One region of the Bradyrhizobium sp. USDA 3256 genome, then DNA from elsewhere that is predicted to be linked to it. Evidence: riboswitches for the same ligand, from Rfam matches in the RefSeq annotation. Region 1 holds a riboswitch; the other holds the start of a gene.
The links. Region 1 has a riboswitch for glycine ahead of ACVWY5_RS21705 (D-amino acid dehydrogenase). Riboswitches for the same ligand answer to the same signal wherever they lie in the genome.
Positions count from the first base shown of each region.

Region 1 (8,130 bases):
TCGCCACAATGCCTTCCGAAACGGGGCGGAAGTTGGCGAAGTCCCAGCCGCGTCCGGGCGCCGCATCGAGCAGTGCGCGGGTATAGGCCTGCTGCGGATTGGTCAGCACCTCGGCGGCCGGTCCCTGTTCCACGACGCGGCCATGTTGCATCACGGCGACGTCGTCGCAGATTTGTGCGGCGACGCGCAAATCATGCGTGATGAAGAGCAGCGCGATGCCCAGCCGGCGCTGGATTTCGTCAAGCAGATCGAGAACCTGCGCCTGCACCGAGACGTCGAGCGCGGACACCGCCTCATCCGCGACGAGCACGTCGGGATCGAGCGCCAGCGCGCGCGCGATCGCGATGCGCTGGCGCTGGCCGCCGGAGAACTGGTGCGGATAGCGCGAGATCGCGTCGGGCGGCAAATGGACGAGCTCGAGCAGCTCGCGCGCGCGCGCCAGCGCATCCTTGCGCGGCATGCCGTAATTGACCGGGCCTTCCGCGATGCTCTCGCCGACGGTGACGCGCGGATTGAGCGAGCGGTAGGGATCCTGGAAGATGATCTGGATTTTCTGGCGATGCGGCTGCAACAGCCGGCGCGACAGGTCGGAGATCTCGCGGCCGGCGAGGCGTACCCCGCCCGAGGTCGGATCGATCAGGCGCACGATGCAGCGCGCGACCGTCGACTTGCCGGAACCGCTTTCGCCGACGATGCCGAGCGTGCGGCCCTTGCGCAGAGTGAGCGTGACGTTGCTGGCGGCGGCGACCTCGCGGGCTTTGCCGTAGAGCGACCGCTCCCGGTAGACCTTGCTGAGCTCGTTGGCTTCCAGCACCACGGGCTCGGTCGTCTCCGGGCGCGGCGCGCGCGGCACGAGGCTCGGCACCGAGGACAAGAGGTTGCGGGTGTACTCCATCCTCGGAGTGCGCAGCACGTCCTGCAGCGGGCCGGTTTCGACCAGGCGGCCGTGTCGCATCACCGCGACGCGGTCGGCGATCTCGGCCACCACGCCCATGTCGTGGGTGATGAACAGAACAGCGGTGCCGTGATCGCGTTGCAGGTCGCGGATCAAGGTGAGGATCTGCTTCTGCGTGGTGACGTCGAGCGCGGTGGTCGGCTCGTCCGCGATCAGGAGCTTCGGCTCCAGAACCAACGCCATCGCGATCATGATGCGCTGGCGCTGGCCGCCCGAGAGGCGATGCGGGTAAGAGGAGAAGATGCGCTCCACATCCGGCAGCCGCACATGCTCCATCATCGCCAGGATTTTCTGACGCCGCGCGCGGGAGTCGAGATCGGTGTGGGCGCGCAGCACCTCGTCGATCTGGCGGCCGACCGGCACGACGGGATTGAGCGCGGTCATCGGCTCCTGGAAGATCATCGCCATCCGCGTGGCGCGGAGTTGCCGCAGCCGCCGGTCGCTGGCGGTGAGCAGTTCCTCGCCGACCAGTTTGACGTTGCCGCCAGACGGCACCAGCGTGCCCTTCTGCTGCAGGCCCATCACGGTGAGCGATGTCACCGACTTGCCCGAGCCGCTTTCGCCGACCAGGCAGAGCGTCTCGCCTTCACGGACCTGCAGCGAGAGGTCGTCGATGATGCGATGTGCATCCGCCTTGCGGCCGAGGCCGACGACGAGATTGCTGATGTCGAGGACGACGTTGGTCATAGGACTGATTCCACCGGCAATACGAGGAGCGACCGTGATGTTTTTCGTCTTGCGTCATTCCGGGGCGATGCGAAGCATCGAACCCGGAATCTCGAGATTCCGGGTCTGGTGCTCACGCACCATCCCGGAATGACGGCTTCAATTGGCATTGAAGCCGTCACTTGCCCTCACGCTGCTTCATGCGGGGATCGAGCGCGTCGCGCGCGGCGTCGCCGATCAGGTTGACGCTGAGAATGGCGATCGAGAGCAGCAGCCCCGGCCAGAAGATCAGCGACGGCTTGACCTGGAAGTAGGCGCGGCCCTCGGCCATGATGTTGCCCCAGGTCGGCGTTTCCGGCGAGATGCCGGCGCCGAGGAACGACAGGATCGCCTCGGTCAGGATCGCGGACGCGCAGACATAGGTGCCTTGCACGATCAGCGGCGCGATGGTGTTCGGCATCAAATGCCGCCACATGATCTTCGGCAGGCTGGTGCCGAGCGAGATCGCGGCCTCGACATAAGGCTCCTCGCGTGCGGTCAGCACCACCGAGCGCACCAGCCGCGCCACGCGCGGGATCTCGGGGATGGTGATCGCGACCATCACGGTCCAGATGCTGGCACCCGACAGCGACACCACGGCGATCGCGAGCAGGATGGCGGGGATCGCCATCAAGCCGTCCATCACGCGCATCAGCACCGCATCGACCCAGCGGAAGAAGCCGGCGACGAGACCGATCAGAAGGCCGATGGCGATCGAGCAGACGGCGGCGCCGAGCCCAATCACCAGCGAGATCCGTGCGCCGTAGACGATGCGCGACAACAGGTCGCGGCCATAGGCGTCGGTGCCGAGCAGATATTGCGCGCTCGACGGCTTCAGCCGCTGCGACGGCGTCAGCAGCAGAGGATCATGCGGCGCAAGCAGCGGCGCGAAGATCGCCATCAGGATGATGAGGGCGAGGCAGATCGTCGCAACCGCGATGATCGGCGTCGACGTCAGGAAGCCGAACTTGACGCGGAACGGCCGGGTGACGGGAAGCGAGGATTCGGGAAGGGTTTCGATCGCCATTGCTCAGTACCGGATACGAGGATCGAGCAGGGTGTAGGCGAGGTCGATCAACAGATTGACCGCGACGTAGATACCCGACGTCAACAGGATCATGGCCTGGATCACCGGATAATCGCGCGCCAGCACCGCATCGACGGTGAGGCGGCCGATGCCGGGCAGGTTGAACACGCTTTCGGTGACGACGACGCCCGAGATCAGGAGCGCGAAGCCGGAACCGATCACCGTGATGACCGGCACGGCCGCGTTGCGCAGCGCATGGCGCAACAGCACGCCGGTCTCGCCGATGCCCTTGGCTCGCGCGGTGCGCACGTAATCCTCGCCGAGCACATCGAGCATCGAGGCTCGCGTCATGCGTGCGATCAGCGCGACATAGATGAAGGAGAGCGTGCAGGTCGGCAGGATGAGGCGCTGGAAGAACGGACCGAAGCCGGCCGAGATGCTCTTGAAGCCCTGTACCGGAACCCAGCGCAGATCGATCGCAAAGATCTGGATCAGCACATAGCCGATCACGAACACCGGCACCGAGAAGCCGAGCACCGAGAGCCCCATCACGAAGCGGTCGATCCAGGTGCCGTGCTTCCAGGCCGCGATCACGCCGAGCGGCACCGCCACCAGGATCGAGAGGATGATGGTGGCCAGCGCGACCGAGATCGAGGGCTCGAGGCGCGGGACGATCATTTCGAGGATCGGCTTATTCGAGATCAGGGAGACGCCGAGGTCGCCGTGCAGCAGCTTGGCGATCCAGGTGTAGAACTGGATGTAGATCGGCTCGTTCAGACCAAGCGAGGTCCTGATACGTTCGAGCTGTTCGGGAGTCGCGTTGTCGCCGGCGAGGATGGCGGCCGGGTCGCCCGGCGTCAGCCGCAGCAACAGGAACACGAACAGAGCCACCACGCCCATCACGGGAATGGCGGCGAGGATGCGGCGAAGCAGATATCCGAGCAAATTTGATCCGTTGGGTTGTGGTCGATGAAGTCCCCAGCGGGACCGTTGCACACCAGACCGTAGCACAGATGGTAGCAGACTCACGGTAGAACTTGAGCAAGTCCCATGCCATCGGTGCTGCGGTTTTTGCGGTGCAGCTAATCAGTCCTGTTGGCCGCGATTATTCCTCCGGTGAAGTTCGAAGCAGTCCACTGGAAGGTGGATTGATTTCAGCTTTGCGCGCGTTGGAATCCACGTCGAGCCCGGCACCGATCGACGGCGCCATCGGCGGCGTGTCGAGGTCGCGCCAATCGTCGATCGCCTGGGCCACCATCTGCGCCGTCGCGGCCGACAGTGTCCAGCCGAGATGACCGTGGCCCGTATTGTAGAACACGCCCGGAATCCGTCCGGCGCGAACCACCGGCATCATGTTCGGCATCATCGGGCGCAAGCCCGCCCATGGCACGACTTTCGACGTATCGATCTCTGGGAAATGATGCCGCACCCAGTCCACCAGCGGTTGAATGCGATCGGCGCGAATGTCGCGGTTGAAGCCGTTGAACTCGGCGGTGCCGGCGACGCGGAAGCGGTCGGCGCCGAGCCGGCTGGTGACGATCTTCGCAGCTTCATCGAGCAGGCTGACGGTGGGCGCGGCATTCCGGCTTTGCGGCGCATCGAGCTGCACCGTGATCGAATAGCCCTTCACCGGATAGACATTGACGCGATCGTTGAGCAGGCCGGCGAAGTGGCGGCTCGCCACGCCGGCGCAAATCACGATCCCGTCCGCCTGCAACTGCCGTCGCGTCGCGACCGCAGCATCATGTGAAGCAGCTTCGTTCCAGCCGATGCGGAAGCCGTCATCGCCGCGCGCGATCGTGTCGACGTCGGCTTCATGGACAAAGCTCGCGCCACGGCGGATGCAGGCGTCGGCGAGGCCGCGGGTGAATTTGTGGATATCGCCGGTCGCGTCCGACGGCGTGAAGAAACCACCATAGCAGGCCGTCTGCAACGCGGGTTCGATGACGCGGATCTCGTCCGGGGTCACCGGCCGGCGGTCGAGCCCGCCCTGCTGCAGCAGCGTGTTGACCTTGAGGCCGGCTTCGAAGCCGGCCCTGTCGTGATAGACGTGCAGGATGCCGCAGCGCTCGAGATCGAAGGCGATGTTCTCGCGCTCTGCGATCGAGAACAGATGCTTGCGCGCTTCGATGGCGAGCTTTGTGGTCTCGATGGTGTTGCCGCGATAGCGCGTGATGTGACCTACGAACTCGCCGATCCAGGAATATTTGTGCCAGCTCGGCTTCGGGTTCATCAGCAGCGGCGCGTCGCTTCTCAGCATCCAGCGCAGCCCCTTCAGGATGGTCGCAGCACTGTTCCAGACTTCGGCGTTGCTGGCGGAAAGCTGTCCGCCATTGGCGAACGAGGTTTCCATCGCGGCGTAGCGATGCCTGTCGAGGACAGTCACCTTGTAGCCGCGTTCAAGCAGGGCATAGGCCGTCGTTACGCCGGTGATGCCGGCGCCGATGATCGCGATGTGTGGCATGATGGTTTTCAGGCTCCCGTGGGTTAGAGTCGCCGAACCGCCGGTGAAACCGGCATCGGCGCCCCATCTGTCACGGTACCTGAGAGCTTGATCCGCATCGGGCCGGGGCCGGAAGCGAACTATCCCCTTCGGTGGACGTCATGGCCCTTGATGTGCGGCCATGTTCGTCTCTCTCCAGATCGTCCTGACGATACAGTCCTTTTGCCTGAGAGTTTCCGGGGCGGTTGCTCCGTCGGCGCCGAAGGCAACAACACGAATGTTGTCGCTTCGATCTCTCCCGCATCGTCGCGTTGGACGGCCGGACCGTAGGCGAAGCCTTAAAAATGGACAAGGCTAAATTTCGATCCGGCAGTGCCAACGTGTTGTGCAGTGCAATCGATGTCAGTCCAGCGTCGCCAGCAGCGCCGCCATCAGGCGGCCGCGTTCGGCAAGGCTGTCGACCTCGATATGCTCGTTGAGCGTATGTGCATCGGCGCCGCGTACACCGAGGCCGTCGAGCGTGGGGATGCCCATCGCGCCGGTGAAGTTGCCGTCCGAGCCGCCGCCGGCGCTGCCGTGCGGCAGATCGAGACCCATCGCTGCCGCAAGGCCTTTTGCCTTTTCATACAGCGCCATGGTGCCCGCATCGGGCTCCCATACCGGGCGAGTGACGCCGCGCGTCACCTTGAAGCTCACGTCGTTGGCGGTGCCCGACAATGCCAGCATGCGCTCGACGCCGCGGTCGAGATCGGCCTGGCGCTTGGCCATGCTGAGCGCTTCGCCGGTGCAGGTCGTCGCGACGCAATTGACCCACTGGCCGCCATGCACGATGCCGACCGAGAACGTGCAGTCCTCGGTGGTCATGCCGTCGATGGCGATGATCTGCCGCGCCATCTCCCGGATCGCGGAGCGGCCGGAAGACAGCGTCGCGCCGGCATGGCTGGGCTTGCCGGTGGCTTCCAGATTGAAGCGCGCGATCGCATAGCGGCCGGTGACGACGCCGTTGTTCGGACGGCCGGGCTCCGGCACCAGCACGTATTTGTTGCGCGCGGCTTCCGCCTCGATGATGTCGCGCGTCGACGGCGTGCCGACTTCTTCGTCGGGGGTGAACAGCACGGTGATCGGCAGCGGAGTCGTGAAGGAGGCGCGCGCCAACTGCCTGATCGCCTCGATCGACAGGTAGTTGCCGCCCTTCATGTCGAAGATGCCCGGCCCGAAGCACTTGTTGCCTTCGCGCCGCCACTTCAGCTTCTCGATGGTGCCAACGGGGTGAACGGTGTCCAGATGGCCGGCGATCAGGATGCCGGGCTGGCCTTGTTTCGGATGGGGAAAACGGGCGCGGACGCAGCCCGCGAAGCCCTGGCGTCCGGCGATGCGCTCGATCGTCGCACCCATGATCGCCATCTCGCGGGCGGCGAGATCGAGCATGCGTTCGACCGCGGCGGCGTCCCAGGTCGGGCTTTCGCATTCCACCCAGCTGCGCAGGCCCTGCAGCATCGCTTCGGAATCAAACGGGAGATTGGCGGGGTTCATCGTTGTTCTCTCTTGTTGTTCTGACGGCGCCGGCATCGCGCGCGCGTTACGAAAATCTCAGCCGACGATTTTGTAAAGCCAAAATCTGGCGCGCGGCCTCATTCGTTTGTGTACGTCCGATGCGACCTGAAACCGATTGACGCGCTTGGCGCTTGGTGCAAGTCTCGATTTCACAAGCCATACAGCATGTTAGTTCGCCTAAATAACGAACCGCGTGCATAACGAATAAGCCGGCTTTGACCAGTTACACGTCAGGAGAGATTGCATGTTCCCTATCTCGCGTTGGAAACACCGCACGCTAGCGGCCGCGTTGACGGCGCTCGCGCTGTCGTTCGCGCCGCAGGAATTGTCATTCGCACCGCAGGCGATGGCCGCGGGCAAGACCATCACCGCGGTGATGCACTCGGATCTGCGCGTCATCGATCCGATCATGACCACGGCCTACATCACGCGCGATCATGGCTACATGATCTATGACACGCTGCTGGCGACGGATTCCAATTTCAAGATCCAGCCGCAGATGGCGGACTGGAAGGTTTCCGACGACAAGCTGACCTACACGTTCACGCTGCGCGACGGCCTGAAGTGGCACGACGGCGCGCCGGTCACCGCGGAAGACTGCGTCGCCTCGCTGCAGCGTTGGGGCAAAGTCGACGGCATGGGCCAGAAGCTGATGGACTTCGTCGCGAGCCTGGAGGCGACCGACGCCAAGACCATCACGCTGAAGCTGAAGGAACCCTACGGCCTCGTGCTGGAATCGATCGGCAAGCCGTCGTCGCGCGTGCCGTTCATGATGCCGAAGCGTCTTGCCGAGACGCCGCCGGACAAGCCGATCCCGGAACAGATCGGCTCCGGACCGTTCAAATTCGTGCAGGCGGAATTCCAGCCGGGCGTGAAGGCGGTCTATGAGAAGAACAAGGACTACGTGCCGCGCAAGGAGCCGGCGAGCTGGACCGCGGGCGGCAAGGTCGTCAAGGTCGACCGCGTCGAGTGGGTCACGATGGCCGATGCGCAGACCGCGGTGAACGCGTTGCAATCCGGCGACATCGATTTCATGGAGAACCTTCCGTTCGACATGCTGCCGGTGCTCGAAGCCAATCCGGATCTCAAGATCGACGTCCTGAACAAGTTCGGCTTCCAGACCCTCGGACGCATGAACTTCCTCTATCCGCCGTTCGACAACCCGAAGGTGCGCCGGGCTGCGTTCCTCGCGATGAACCAGAAGGACGTGCTCGACGCGCTGGTCGGCAACGCCAAGTACCAGAAGATCTGCGGCGCCTTCTTCGTCTGCGGCACGCCGCTCGAGACCGACGTCGGGGCCGAAACGCTGGTGAAGGGCAACGGCCTGGCGGAAGCCAAGAAGGCGCTCGCCGCATCCGGCTATGACGGCACCCCCGTGGTGATCATGGCGCCGGGCGACGTCACGACTTTGAAGGCCCAGCCGGTCGTGGCTGCGCAGCAGTTGCG
Region 1 covers NZ_JBSSAE010000002.1:4,207,254-4,215,383, reverse strand. Annotated here, with positions in the region: gene ACVWY5_RS21720 (ABC transporter ATP-binding protein) at 1-1,642, opposite strand, end outside; gene ACVWY5_RS21715 (ABC transporter permease) at 1,800-2,687, opposite strand; gene ACVWY5_RS21710 (ABC transporter permease) at 2,691-3,632, opposite strand; gene ACVWY5_RS21705 (D-amino acid dehydrogenase) at 3,793-5,151, opposite strand; glycine riboswitch at 5,217-5,331, opposite strand; glycine riboswitch at 5,335-5,441, opposite strand; gene ACVWY5_RS21700 (M20/M25/M40 family metallo-hydrolase) at 5,533-6,663, opposite strand; gene ACVWY5_RS21695 (ABC transporter substrate-binding protein) at 6,929-8,130, shown strand, end outside.

Region 2 (8,130 bases), 160 kb from region 1:
GCCGCCGCCGCCCTTGCCGCCGAGCACCTCGGAGCCCTTGCGCACGAGCTCGACCGCGTTGAACCGCGCGGTCAGATCGGCGGTGACGCCGACCACGATGCCGGCCTTGCCGTCCTCGGTGACGCCGACGATCGCGACCACGCCCGAGCCGATCTGCTTCTTGCCGTCGTCGACGAGACTCTTGAGATCCTTGGTCTCGACGCCCTCGACCGCGCGTGCCAGCAGCTTGACATTGCCGACCTCGCGAACGGCGGAGGCCGCGCCGTTCGACGCACCGCCGCCACCCATCGCGAGCTTCTTGCGGGCGTCAGACAGATCGCGCTCGAGCCTCTTGCGCTCTTCCATCAGCGCGGCGATGCGCGCCGGCACGTCGTCGATCGTGGTGCGCAGCTCCAGCGCCGCGGTCTTGGCCAGCGCGATGGTGTCGTTGGCGTGCTTGCGCGCGTGATGCCCGGTCAGCGCCTCGATGCGGCGGACGCCGGACGCCACCGCGCCCTCGCTGGTCACCGAGATCATGCCGATGTCGCCGGTGCGGCGGACATGGGTGCCGCCGCAGAGCTCGACCGACCAGCCGAACGCGTTCTGGCCGTGATCGCGGGCGCCCTTGCCCATCGACACGACGCGAACCTCGTCGCCATACTTCTCGCCAAATAGCGCGCGGGCACCGGCCTCGCGGGCATCGTCGACGCCCATGACCCGGGTCGTGACCTCGTCATTCTCCAGCACGACATCGTTGGCGATGTCCTCGATCCGGGCGAGCTCTTCCGGCGTGATCTGCTTCGGATGCACGAAGTCGAAGCGCAGCCGGTCCGGCGTGACCAGCGAGCCGCGCTGCGCGATGTGATCGCCAAGCACCTGGCGCAGCGCCTCGTGCAACAGATGCGTCGCCGAATGGTTGGCGCGGATCGACGAGCGCCTGGTGTGGTCGACCTCGAGCTGCAGCGCGGTGCCGACGCCGAGCGTGCCCTGCTCCACCGTGCCGAGATGCACGAACAGATCGCCGGCCTTCTTCTGCGTGTCGGCGACGCGGAACTTGACGCCCTCGCCGGTCAGCACGCCGGTGTCGCCGACCTGGCCGCCGGACTCGCCGTAGAACGGGGTCTGGTTCAGCACGATCGCGCCGCTCTCGCCGGCCTTCAGGCTCTCGACCTCGGCGCCGTCCTTGATCAGCGCCGTCACCGCGCCTTCCGCGCTCTCGGTCTCGTAGCCGAGGAATTCGGTCGCGCCGAGCTTCTCGCGCAGCGGGAACCAGGTCGCCTCGCTCGCCGCCTCGCCCGAGCCTGCCCAGGAGGCACGCGCCTTCACGCGCTGCCGCTCCATCGCGTCGGTGAACGACGCCTGGTCGACGCTGATGCCGCGCGACTTCAGCGCGTCCTGCGTCAGATCGAGCGGGAAGCCGTAGGTGTCGTACAGCGTGAACGCGGTGTCGCCGTCGAACATGTCGCCCTTCTTGAGGCCGGCGCTCTTCTCGTCGAGGATCGACAGGCCGCGCGCCAGCGTCTTGCGGAAGCGCGTCTCTTCCAGCCGCACCGTCTCCTCGATCAGCTTCTCGGCGCGGACCAGGTCCGGATAGGCCTGGCCCATCTCGCGGACCAGCGCCCAGACCAGGCGATGCATCAGCGGCTCGCTCGCGCCCAAGAGCTGCGCATGGCGCATCGCGCGGCGCATGATCCGGCGCAGCACGTAGCCGCGGCCCTCGTTCGACGGCAGCACGCCGTCGGTGATCAGGAATGCCGACGAGCGCAGGTGGTCGGCGATCACGCGGTACGACCCGACGTTCTGCTCGTTCGGACCGTGGCCGAGGGTCGACGCGGCGGCATCGATCAAATTGCGGAACAGATCGGTCTCGAACACGCTCTCGACGCCCTGCAGGATGCAGGCCATGCGCTCGAGCCCCATGCCGGTGTCGATCGAGGGACGTGGCAGCGCCACGCGCTCCTCCTTCGTCACCTGCTCGTACTGCATGAACACCAGGTTCCAGAATTCGAGGAAGCGATCGCCATCCTCCTCCGGGCTGCCCGGAGGTCCGCCCCAGATGTGCTCGCCGCGGTCGATGAAGATTTCGGAGCACGGACCGCACGGACCGGTGTCGCCCATCGCCCAGAAATTGTCCGACGTCGGGATGCGGATGATGCGGTCGTCCGAGAAGCCCGCGATCTTCTTCCAGTGGCCGGCCGCCTCGTCGTCGGTGTGGTAGACGGTGACCAGCAGCTTGTCCTTCTTCAGCCCGAAATCCTTGGTGATCAGATTCCAGGCGAGCTCGATCGCGCGCTCCTTGAAGTAATCGCCGAACGAGAAGTTGCCGAGCATCTCGAAGAAGGTGAGATGGCGCGCGGTGTAGCCGACATTGTCGAGGTCGTTATGCTTGCCGCCGGCGCGCACGCACTTCTGCGACGTCGTGGCGCGCTGATAGCCGCGCTTCTCGACGCCGGTGAAGACGTTCTTGAACTGCACCATGCCGGCATTGGTGAACATCAAGGTCGGGTCGTTGCGCGGAACCAGCGGCGACGAGGCCACGATCTCGTGCCCGTTCTCCTTGAAGAAGTTCAGAAATGTCGACCTGATGTCGTTGACGCTGCTCATGTTCATCCAATCGGAAAAAAGGGCCGGCCAGCCGCAAAAAGGCGTCATTTTCCGGCCGAACGCTTTTAGACATTGCCAGCTGCGGTGTCCAGAAACTGTGCAGGCGGATCATGGGCTTGCCGCGGCAGCACAAAGCCCATTGGATAGTTGCTGCAGCTGCGTTGACAGTCTTGGTGGCGCCGTGTTTTCTACCTACCTATACCTAGTCACGTCGGGAGAGACCGGCCTTACCGCCGGCGCCGAAGGAGCAACCGCCCCGGAAACTCTCAGGCAAAAGGACCGCGTGACGTCTGACATCTGGAAAGAGATGCTGGGGTTCGCCCCGATGCGTCCGCCGACGGGATAATACTCTCAGGCACAGCGACAGATGGGGCTTTCTGCAGGTTTCTCAAGGGGAAATGGGTCCCCGCGGGAACCGCGAGGGCCCTGTGATGCTTGCGCACGAAACCTCCCCGCTGAAACAGACCCCGCTGCACGCGCTGCACCTGGCGCGCGGCGCCAAGATGGTGCCGTTTGCCGGCTATGACATGCCGGTGCAATACGCGGCCGGCGTGCTGAAGGAGCATCTGCACACCCGCAAGGAAGCCGGCCTGTTCGATGTGTCGCACATGGGCCAGCTCGTGTTGAAGGCCAAATCCGGTAAGGTCGCCGACGCCGCGCTCGCGCTGGAAAAACTGGTGCCGCAGGACATCGTCGGTGTCGCACCGGGACGGCAGCGCTACGCGCAATTCACCAACAATGATGGTGGCCTGCTCGACGACCTGATGGTGGCGAATTTCGGCGATCACCTGTTCCTGGTGGTCAACGCCGCCTGCAAGGCCGAGGACGAGGCGCATCTGCGTGCGAATCTCTCCGACGCCTGCGAGATCGTCTCGCTGGCCGACCGCGTGCTGATCGCACTGCAGGGGCCGAAAGCCGAATCGGCGCTGGCGAAACTTTGTGCAGATGTCGGTTCGATGAAATTCATGGACGCCGGTCCGCGCCGCGTCGGCGACGTCGACTGCTTCGTCTCGCGCTCCGGCTATACCGGCGAGGACGGCTTTGAGATTTCCGTGCCCGCGGACAAGGCGGAAGCCCTGGTCACCGCGCTGCTCGACAATCCCGACGTGCTGCCGATCGGGCTCGGCGCGCGCGACAGCCTGCGGCTCGAAGCCGGGCTGTGCCTCTATGGCCACGACATCGACACCACGACGACGCCGGTCGAAGGCGCGCTGGAATGGTCGGTGCAGAAGGTTCGCCGCAGCGGCGGCGCCCGCGCCGGCGGCTTCCCCGGCGCCGACAAGATTCTCGCGCAATTCGCAGATGGCGCCGCGCGCCGGCGGGTCGGCCTGAAGCCCGACGGCCGCGCACCGGTGCGCGAAGGCGCCGCGCTGTTCGCCGATGCCGGCTCGACCGAGCAGATCGGCAAGGTGACCTCGGGCGGCTTCGGCCCGAGCCTCAATGCGCCGGTCGCGATGGGCTATCTGCCTACCGCCCTTTCCGCGGTCGGCACCACCGTTTTCGCCGAAGTGCGAGGCCAGCGGCTGCCGCTCAAGGTCGCCGCCACGCCCTTCGTCCCCAATACCTACAAACGCTGAACGCCAAAGGATCGATCCCCATGACGACGCTGTACACGTCCGACCACGAATGGCTCCGCATCGAGGGCGACGTCGCCACGATCGGGATCACCGACTATGCGCAGTCGCAGCTCGGCGACGTGGTGTTCGTCGAACTGCCCAAGGTCGGCCGCAGCCTGAAGAAGGCCGAGGCCGCCGCTGTGGTGGAATCCGTCAAGGCCGCTTCCGACGTCTACGCGCCGATCACCGGCGAGGTGGTCGAGGTCAACGACGCGCTCGCCGCCGAGCCCGCGCTGGTCAATTCGGACGCCGGCGGCAAGGCCTGGTTCTTCAAGCTGAAGATTGCCGACAAGGGCGAGCTCGGCGGCCTGATGGACGAGGCCGCCTACGCCGCGCACACCGCCTAAAGGATCACCCCGAGGATCACGTCATGAACGCGCCCTTCAAGCCGATCAACGAAGCCGCCACCGATTTCGTCCGCCGCCACATCGGACCGTCGCCGCGCGACGTCAACGCGATGCTGGAGACGGTCGGCGCCGCGAGCCTGCAGGCGCTGATGAACGAGACGCTGCCGGCGTCGATCCGGCAGAAGGCGCCGCTCGATCTCGGCCGGGCGCTGAGCGAGACCGAGGCGCTCGCGCATATGAGCGAGCTCGCCGCGCAGAACCAGGTGTTCACCTCGCTGATCGGCCAGGGCTATTCGGGGACCATCCTGCCCGCGGTGATCCAGCGCAACATTCTGGAGAACCCGGCCTGGTACACCGCCTATACGCCGTACCAGCCGGAGATCAGCCAGGGCCGGCTCGAGGCGCTGTTCAACTTCCAGACCATGATCTGCGATCTCACCGGGCTCGACGTCGCCAACGCCTCGCTGCTCGACGAGGCGACCGCGGCGGCGGAAGCGATGGCGCTCGCCGAGCGCCACTCGCAGGTCAAGGCGAAGGTGTTCTTCGTCGACAAGGAGGTGCATCCGCAGACGCTGGCGGTGATGCGCACGCGCGCCGCGCCGCTGGGCTGGGCGCTGGTGGTCGGCGATCCCCTGACCGAGCTCGACAACGCCGATGTACTCGGCGCGCTGCTGCAATATCCGGGCACATCGGGCGCGGTACGCGACCTTAAGCCTGCTATCGCCTCGCTGCGCGCCAAGGGCGCGCTGGCGATCGTTGCCGCCGACCTGCTGTCGCTGACGCTGCTCGCGTCGCCGGGCGAGCTCGGCGCCGACATCGCGATCGGTTCGGCGCAGCGGTTCGGCGTGCCGATGGGGTACGGCGGACCGCACGCCGCCTACATGGCGGTGCGCGACACGCTGAAGCGCTCGCTGCCCGGCCGCATCGTCGGCCTCTCGGTGGATTCGCGTGGGGCACCGGCCTATCGCCTCGCCCTGCAGACCCGCGAGCAGCACATCCGCCGCGAGAAGGCGACCTCGAACATCTGCACCGCGCAGGTGCTGCTCGCCGTGATCGCCTCGATGTATGCGGTCTATCACGGTCCGGAGGGCCTGACCCATATCGCACGCAGCGTGCATCGCCGCGCCACCGTGCTTGCCGCCGGCCTGCGCAAGCTCGGCTTTGCGCCGACCAGCGAAGCGTTCTTCGATACCGTGACGGTCGAGGCAGGCAGCAAGCAGATCGAGCTCGTCACCCGCGCGCTGGCGGAGCGGATCAATCTGCGCGTCGGCGCGACCACGCTCGGCATCGCGCTCGACGAGACCACGACGCCGGAGACGGTCGAGGCGGTGTGGCGCGTGTTCGGCGGCAAGCTCAGCTATGCCGAGATCGAGGCCGGCGCGCACGAGGCGCTGCCGAAGGAGCTGCGGCGCACCAGCGCCTTCCTCACCCATCCGGTGTTCAACACGCACCGTTCCGAGACCGAGCTGCTGCGCTACATGCGCAAGCTCAGTGATCGTGACCTCGCGCTCGACCGCGCGATGATCCCGCTCGGCTCCTGCACGATGAAGCTCAACGCCACCACCGAAATGATCCCGCTGACCTGGCCGGCGTTCGGCAACCTGCATCCGTTCGCGCCCGCGGATCAGGCCAAGGGCTATCACGCGCTGTTCAAGCGGCTGGAGCAATGGCTGTGCGACATCACCGGCTATGATGCGGTCTCGCTGCAGCCGAACTCCGGCGCGCAGGGCGAATATGCCGGACTGCTGGCGATCCGGGGTTATCACCTGGCGCGCGGCGAGCCGCACCGCAAGGTGTGCCTGATCCCCTCCTCCGCGCACGGCACCAATCCGGCCTCGGCGGCGATGGTCGGCATGGAGGTCGTGGTGGTGGCGTGCGATGCGCGCGGCGACGTCGACGTCAATGATCTCCGCGCCAAGGCCGAGAAGCACTCCGCCAACCTGGCCGCCGTCATGATCACCTATCCGTCGACCCACGGCGTGTTCGAGGAACATATCCGCGAGATCTGCGACATCGTGCATGCCCATGGCGGCCAGGTCTATCTCGACGGCGCCAACATGAACGCGCAGGTCGGGCTGTCGCGGCCCGGCGACTACGGCGCCGATGTCAGCCATCTCAACCTGCACAAGACCTTCTGCATTCCGCATGGCGGCGGCGGCCCGGGCATGGGCCCGATCGGCGTGAAGGCGCATCTTGCGCCCTATCTGCCGGGCCATCCCGCGACCGTCGGCGCGACGGCGCACGCGATCGGCCCGGTATCGGCCGCGCCGTTCGGCTCGGCGTCGATCCTGACCATCTCCTACATCTACATCCTGATGATGGGGGGCGAAGGTCTGACGCGGGCGACCGAGATCGCGATTCTCAATGCCAACTACATCGCCGCACGGCTGCAGCCGCACTTCCCGGTGCTGTACCGCAACGAGCGCGGCCGCGTCGCGCATGAGTGCATCGTCGATCCGCGGCCGCTGAAGACGACCAGCGGCGTCACCGTCGACGACATCGCCAAACGCCTGATCGACTACGGCTTCCACGCGCCGACCATGAGCTTCCCGGTGGCGGGCACGCTGATGATCGAGCCGACGGAATCGGAATCGAAGTTCGAGATCGACCGCTTCTGCGACGCCATGATCGCGATCCGCGACGAAATCGCGGAGATCGAGAAGGGCCGCTGGAAGGTCGAGGCCTCGCCGCTGCGCCACGCGCCGCATACCGTCCACGACATCGCCGACGATGCCTGGAACAGGGCCTATACCCGCGCCGAGGGCTGCTTCCCGGCCGGCGTGTCGCGTTCCGACAAATACTGGAGCCCGGTCGGCCGCGTCGACAACGTCTATGGCGACCGCAATCTGGTGTGCTCGTGCCCGCCGGTCGAGGATTACGCGCAGGCGGCGGAGTAAGGAGCTACTGCAGCTATGTGGCGTTGCGTCTCTGACGCCTGATTCACTCGGTGTCATTCCGGGGCTCGCGAAGCGAGAACCCGGAATCTCGATCCACGACCTCTGGATTCCGGGTTCGCGACTTCGTCGCGCCCCGGAATGACGGACTGGCCCGCCCGCGGCAGGAGGAAACATGCGCGAGGAATTCTGGTTCCATTTCCCGTTTCGCGTCCGCTATTCGGAGGTCGACGCGCAGGCCGTGGTGTTCAACGCGCACTACCTCACCTATTTCGACACCGCCATCACCGAATATTTCCGCGCGCTGGGCTACGATTATCTCGGCGAGGTGGCGCGGACCGGGATCGACTTCCACACCGTGAAATCGGTCGTCGAGTACAAGGCGCCGATCCGGTTCGACGAGGACATCGAGGTCTGCGTCCGGGTCGCGCGGATCGGTCGCTCCTCGATCAATCTTGCGCTCGCGATCTTCGCCAAGGGCTCCGATGACCTGCGCGCCACCGGCGAGATCATCTGGGTCGCGACCGACCAGAAGACGCACCAGTCGGTCGCCGTGACCGAGGATTTGCGGGCACTGATCGCGAGCCGCGAAAAGGCGCTGGCGTAACGCGGCCCTGCCGGCGGCGCGGTGTCGATCAAACCTGCGGAGCGACCAAGCTGGGGCTCTCGGTATCCCAGCGCCACAGCCGC
Region 2 covers NZ_JBSSAE010000002.1:4,364,990-4,373,119, forward strand. Annotated here, with positions in the region: gene alaS (alanine--tRNA ligase) at 1-2,583, opposite strand, end outside; glycine riboswitch at 2,786-2,874, shown strand; gene gcvT (glycine cleavage system aminomethyltransferase GcvT) at 3,015-4,160, shown strand; gene gcvH (glycine cleavage system protein GcvH) at 4,181-4,546, shown strand; gene gcvP (aminomethyl-transferring glycine dehydrogenase) at 4,570-7,443, shown strand; gene ACVWY5_RS22495 (acyl-CoA thioesterase) at 7,616-8,047, shown strand; gene ACVWY5_RS22500 (hypothetical protein) at 8,076-8,130, opposite strand, start outside.
Region 2: it holds a riboswitch for glycine, as region 1 does, so the genes downstream of both, gcvT (glycine cleavage system aminomethyltransferase GcvT) here and ACVWY5_RS21705 (D-amino acid dehydrogenase) in region 1, are expected to answer to the same signal.